Regions from separate parts of the Arthrobacter burdickii genome, predicted to be linked through region 1. Evidence: riboswitches for the same ligand, from Rfam matches in the RefSeq annotation. Region 1 holds a riboswitch; the other holds the start of a gene.
The links. Region 1 has a riboswitch for cyclic di-GMP ahead of P5G52_RS05610 (response regulator transcription factor). Riboswitches for the same ligand answer to the same signal wherever they lie in the genome.
Positions count from the first base shown of each region.

Region 2: another riboswitch for cyclic di-GMP. It lies ahead of P5G52_RS04945 (glycoside hydrolase family 26 protein); the one in region 1 lies ahead of P5G52_RS05610 (response regulator transcription factor).

Region 1 is NZ_JAROCG010000001.1:1,189,949-1,193,139, forward strand. It holds gene P5G52_RS05600 (AAA family ATPase) at 1-553, shown strand, start outside; gene P5G52_RS05605 (hypothetical protein) at 638-1,093, shown strand; gene P5G52_RS05610 (response regulator transcription factor) at 1,121-1,933, opposite strand; cyclic di-GMP riboswitch class I at 2,083-2,157, opposite strand; gene P5G52_RS05615 (phosphodiester glycosidase family protein) at 2,329-3,191, shown strand, end outside.
Region 2 is NZ_JAROCG010000001.1:1,063,010-1,066,200, reverse strand. It holds gene P5G52_RS04960 (LacI family DNA-binding transcriptional regulator) at 1-99, shown strand, start outside; gene P5G52_RS04955 (aminoacyl-tRNA deacylase) at 106-594, shown strand; gene P5G52_RS04950 (peroxiredoxin-like family protein) at 629-1,300, opposite strand; cyclic di-GMP riboswitch class I at 1,584-1,658, shown strand; gene P5G52_RS04945 (glycoside hydrolase family 26 protein) at 1,675-2,913, shown strand; gene P5G52_RS04940 (DNA-formamidopyrimidine glycosylase family protein) at 2,930-3,191, opposite strand, start outside.

The sequences.
Region 1 (3,191 bases):
CACCGTGGCGGCGTGGCTCGACCGATCCGGACGAACACTCCCGGTGTGGGTCCTCGACCTCGCCGAGTCCGCTGTCCGATCGGTCAACGTGGTCGCGAACCACCTGCGCGCCCGGCGGTTCGACGGCGTGGTCATCATGGACCGGCACCTCTCCTGCCAGCAGGCGCTGCGCGGCTCCCGCGGGTTCGGCCGGAGCCGAATCCTCGGCGCCCTGGCACGGATGCTTCCCCCTGACGCCGTGGTGTTCCTCGATGTGAGCCCCGAGGAGGCCTACCGGCGGATCATGGCGCGGGGCACCGACGCGGAGAGCCTCCAGCACCTCCGGGCCTACCGGGAGGGTTACCTGGCACTTCCCGAATTCGCAGGCTTCTACCGCGTGGCGGCGGATGCACCCCTGCTGGCCGTCCTCGACGACGTCGAGGAGGTCATCAGCCGGGGGACGCCGGCGGCGGAGCGACCCCTGACCGGGGCCCGCGGATACCCATTCCCTGCTGTGGCAGGGCACAGCGGCGGTACAGCAATGCCGGCGAGGGTCGAGGTGGATCACTACTAGGCTCCTCACGTACCTTCCGCAAGCTTTGCGCAAGAACCCGTGGATGCTGCACCACAGGTACGGACCGTCGTTACCCTTGGGAGTGTGCCCACCCACCCGACTCCGCCACGTCCTGGCCAGCGCCAGGACGGCGGGACGGTACCCCCGCTCAACGACGCCGACCCGGCTGCGAACGCGCCCGGAAAGGCCGCACCGCTCCTCGATCCTGCCGTCCTCCGGGACATGGAACGGGACTTCCCGGGCACGTCCGTCGTCGAGCGGTTCGCCCGGGACTTCGCGGAGACCCTGGTGGGGAAGCTCAATCGGCTGGACCTCCGGTTCGGCGAAGGCGACGCACCACGCGCCGAGGATGCCGTCCTGAGCGTCACGACGTCGGCGGCGATGGTGGGCGCTACCCGCCTCACCCATGCCGCGATCGCAACGCAGCGGCTCATCGCGGCCGACGACCTCGAGGCCGCGCAGCGGTCGGTCGCCCTCCTCCGGGCATGCGCCTCTGACACCATCCGCGAACTGCAGGAGATCTATCCGGGGCGTCCCTGACCCGACGGTTGACCCGACGGTCGGGCGCTAACGCGACCGGGCCTGCCCGGGCAGGATCCGGAATCCGACCCCGCGGACAGTGATGATGAGCTCCGGATTCCCGTCGGCGCGGGCCAGCTTCTGGCGGAGGTTGGCGATGTGCACCTCGATGGCCCGTTCGTCGGTCCGGCTCACGAAGTTGTACCCGCGGTAGTCCCGGCCACGGGAGACACGCACCAGGTCCTCCTTGGTCCGCACGGCGCCATTGCTGCGCATCAGTTCGTGCAGCAGATTGAACTCCGTCTTCGTGAGCGGCAGCTCGATGCCCGAACAGGTCGCGGTGCGGGCATCGCCGTCCACCACGAGGCTGCCGTTCCGCAGGAGATGGTCCGACGACGTCCCGGCTCCTGCCTCGGCGGAGGAGGTGCTGGAGACGGCGGCGGGAGCCGGCGGCGCAGGCGTGGAGTGGACGTGCTGGCCGATACGGGGCCTGCGGAGCATCGCGTCGATGCGCGCCCTCAGTTCGCGGGGCCGGAACGGCTTCAGGATGTAGTCGTCGGCGCCCGCCTGGAGGGCCGTGAGGATGTCCGTCTCGTCCGTGCGTCCGCTCAGGACGACCACGTAGCAGTCGCTGGTGGAGCGGATCCGCCGGAGGACCTCGTACCCGTCGATGTCGGGCAGTCCGATGTCCAGTGTCACCACGACGGGGTGTTCCTGGCGGACCACGTCCACGCCCTCGCGCCCGGTGGTTGCGCCGCTGACCTGGAAGCCACCCTGCTCGAGGACGGCGGAGACGAGGTTGCGGATGTCGAGATCGTCCTCGATGACGACGGCGGCACGACGATCGCTCGAACTACTCATGACCTGACGCTCCCCGATGGTGCTGGAGCGCGCCCGGTGGATCGGCCGGCGATGCCTGTGCGAGGGCAAGGGAGTCGGCTGCTGAGGCCATGGTGGAGGCGACGCTGGTGAATTCGCGTGTCCGAGGCATATTCTCTGGACCTGTTCTCTTCGGCGGCCCGGCTGACCTCATGGGTCCCGTGGCTTTGCGTCCCCGGCTCACACCGGGTTTGCCTTTATCGACGAGCGGCTGCCCGCCCGATGATTTTAGCAACCTCCGGGAGCACGTCTACCCCTTGCTCCTAGTGGCACGGTCCCGGCGCTGATGCTCGTCCTCCAGGACCCCGCCGGCTGCTCACAGCCCTGGCACAAGAACGGCACACTGCAGCCAAAGGGCCGCTTCGTAGAACTGGGGTATGCCAACCTCTTCGAAGCCCCGCACGCCGAACCGCCTCCGCAAGACCATCCTCGCCTCGTCCCTCGCCGTGACCCTCGCCGCGGGCGGCACCACGGCCTGGGCCCTCGACCGTTTCGTCGTCGAGAAGGTGGAGATCTCGGACGTCTCCGCCTACGAGGCGGAGCAGGCGGGATCGACGGACAGCGAAACCGCCGCTGCCACGGACAGCGCCACCGACACCGCCACCGCCAGCGCCACCGACACCGACACGGAGACCGACACCGACACCGACACCGTCCTGACCGACACCTCCTACACCTCGGAGGACAGCAGCATCCAGATTTCCACCGTCGTCACGGGATCCGGTGATGAGACCGTCACCTACTACGTGGCCGACGTCGAACTCACCGATGCGACGACCCTCCGCTCGGCGTTCGCGGACGACAGCTTCGGCGAGAACATCACCGAGACCACCTCGGCCATCGCCGAGGCCAACAACGCCATCTTCGCCATCAACGGCGACTACTACGGCTTCCGCGACACCGGGATCGTCATCCGCAACGGCGTGGTCTACCGGGACGAGGGCGCACGGCAGGGCCTCGCCTTCTACACGGACGGCACCGTTCAGGTCTACGACGAGACCACCACGACCGCGGAGCAGCTGCTCGCGGACGGCGTCTGGAACACGCTGTCCTTCGGCCCGTCCCTCCTCGATGACGGCGAGATCGCGGCCGGCATCGAGGACGTCGAGGTGGACACCAACTTCGGCAACCACTCGATCCAGGGGGAACAGCCCCGCACCGCCGTCGGCGTGATCGACGAGAACCACCTCGTGTTCGTCGTCGTCGACGGGCGCTCGGACGGCTACAGCGACGGCGTCAC
Region 2 (3,191 bases), 130 kb from region 1:
GAACTGCTCCTGAGGCTGCTGGACACGGGCGCTGTCCAGACGGCCCGCATGCCTGCCGGTGACCTGATCGCCCGATCGAGCACCGGCGCCCTACCATAGGGCACCATGGACTCTCCCGACCCCCGCCCCCTGCCCGCAGAACGCGATGCCTCGGCCCGCGGGCTCGACGTCGTCCTGGTACCCAGGAAGGACGACGGCACGTTCGACGACGTTGCGGCCGCCCAGGGCCTCTCCGGTGACGACGGCGTCAAGACGATGGTGGCCAAGGTCAGCGGCGGGACCACGGTCTTCGTGCTCATTCCTGGGACGCGGCGACTGGACTGGGCGAAGCTGAGGTCGCTGCTGGCCGTGAACAAGGCGTCCCTCGTGAAACCGGAGGCGGCACTCGACATCACGGGATACGAGTCCGGGACCATCACGCCACTGGGCAGCAGCAGCGTCCTTCCGGTCTACGCCGACGAGCGGATTCCTGGACGCCGCATCGGCATGGGCTCGGGCTCCAGGGACTATCTGCTGTTCACGGATGCGGATCCGCTGCTGGCGTCGCTCGGTGCGACCGTCGGTGACATCACGTCGGAGCTCCCCGAGGAGTAACCCGCTCCGGCGGCATCCGGCCCTCAGGGGGCGGCTACAGGGCCACGAGGGCGTCGATGATGTCGCAGGTCTCCGTGCGCGTCGTGTAGTCCACCCGTGGGTCGATGAGGCGGATGGTGCCCGTGGCGTCCGCCACGACCACCGTGGGGAACGGGATGGCGCCGGTCCCGTCCATGTTGAGGCCTGCCACGTCGATGCCCAGGGCTGCCTGCGCCCGCACCACATCGGGACTCGGCACCGTCACGATCCCGAGGCGCGCGGCCAGGGCATTGCCCCTGTCCGCATAGAGAGCGAAATGAAGCCCATCGTCCCGGGCTGCCTGGACCGCGGAATCCGGCTCCTGCGGGCTGATCGCGATGAGCCGCGTCCCGAAACCCTCGACGACGGGACGGAGCTCGCGCTGGTACGTCTTCAGCGCGATGCTGCAGTAGGGACACCAGGAACCGCGGTAGAACACGATGATGGCGGACGCTGCGCCGAGCACCTCGCTCAGCCGCAGCCGCTGTCCTCCCGCGTCATACAGGAAGGAGTCGGGAAGCGTGTCACCCACTCGCGCGATCCCCTGCGGGAGGCCTGCGCGGCGGAGGTCCTGCTGTTCGCGGGCGAAGACCTCGGCGAGCACAGGGCCGATCTGCGCCTCGAAGGACGGGGTGAACTCGTCCACCTGCAAGGCAATGGTGTTCGTGAATGCCGGTCCCTGATTCATCTGTTCCCCTCACCAGATTCGCCCCGGCAGTCTCGAAACCGCGGCAGGACCCATTGTGGTGCAGGACACACGAAAATCCCAGCAAGGCGCCCCTTCCTGTCCTGCCGCCCGGCACGGATTCGAGGGGTCCTGCGTGCCGTCGGCGCAGTGCCGGGACGGCCTGCGGAAGACCTGCACGAATCCTTCGGCATATTTCAGGTGCGGAAGACCCTCCCCGGGCGGCTTCCCGGGACAATGGAGGAGGCTCCCGCGGCGCGGGAGACGCACCGCTCGGGCAGCCGCCCAGCGACAAAGGCAAACCCGGCGCGAGCCGGAGACGCAAAGCCACGGGACCCCTGCGGTCAGCCGGGCTACCGAACTCCTAGGTGCCGATCATGCTTCCAATCTCCTGCGTATCCGCCGGCTCCGCCCGTGGAACCGCCTACCGCCTCCTTCTCCTCGTCGCAGCGATGGCGGTCCTCACGTTCGGACTGACGCCCCCACCCGCGCAGGCCGCAGCGACGATCACCCTGAGCAGCACGTCCGGGGAAGCCGGTTCCCCTGTCACCGTCACGGGCGCCGGGTTCCCGAAGCGCACCAAGGGCACCGTCGTCGCGGGCACCGCGAAGGTGGCCGTGACGACGACGTCCACGGGCACGTTCCAGGTGTCGATCGGAATGCCCACCGCGCCGGGTACCGTGACCGTCACGGCCACGGCCGGCAGCGCCGTCGCGAGTGCCCCGTTCACCGTCGTCGACCCTGTTCCCGTGCCCTCCGGCACCCGGAGCATCCGGTTCGGTGTGGGCACGAACGGCGGAGCTGCCGCCGGCGGTGAGCTGGACGAGGTCGCTGCCCTCGCCGGGGAGGCTCCCTCGATCGTGCTGTCCTACAAGGACTTCAACCAGGCGGCACCACTCGCCGAGCTCGACGCCGTGCGGGCCCGGGGCGCCGAGACGCTCCTGACCTGGGAACCCTGGACGTGGGGCGGCGGCACGGAGCAGCCCGCCTACTCCCTTGACCGCATCGCGGCGGGAGACTTCGACGCCTACCTCCGTGAGTGGGGCACGGCGCTCGGCCAGTGGGGCCAACCCGTCTACCTCCGGTTCGCGCACGAGATGAACGGGAACTGGTATCCGTGGGCCGAGGGTGTCAACGGCAATGGCGCGGGCGACTATATCGCCGCCTACCGGCACGTGCACGACGTTGTCGCATCGACGGGCGCGACCAACATCAGCTGGGTCTGGAACCCGAACGTGCCCTACTGGGGCTCGACGCCCCTGGATCAGCTCTACCCGGGCGGCGACTATGTCGACGTCGTGGCGCTGGACGGCTACAACTGGGGCACGTCCCAGTCGTGGAGCGCGTGGCAGGAACCCGAGGTGCTGTTCGGGGAGGGCATCACGCAGCTTCGGCAGCTCGCCCCCGGCAGACCGATCATGATCGCGGAGACGGCTTCCTCCGAGGTCGGCGGATCGAAGCCCCAGTGGATCACCAGCCTGTTCCGCTATGTGTCCGCGCAGCAGGACGTCGTCGCCCTCGTCTGGTTCCACATCAACAAGGAAGCGGACTGGCGGATCAACAGCACCTCCGCCTCGGCCGACGCGTTCAGGGCGGGCCTCGCAGCACGCCGCTGACGGATGGAGCGCGGCGTCAGTCGGAGGAGCGCGAGGGCTGGCAGCGCGGACACCACCAGGTACGACGGCGGCCCGGGTCGCCGGGCACCTCGGCCCGAACGCGCACCGCCGTCCCGCAGCGCAGGCACGGCCTGCCGGCCCTGCCCACGACCCAGTGCTGTTCGCCCCTGCGGAGGGTGCCCGTGGTGACCTGGTGCGCTCCGGGCCGGGTGGCGGAGAAGCGCAGGCACCGCGCCCCGAGTGCCACCAGGGCGGGAACATCGACGTCGGCCATGACC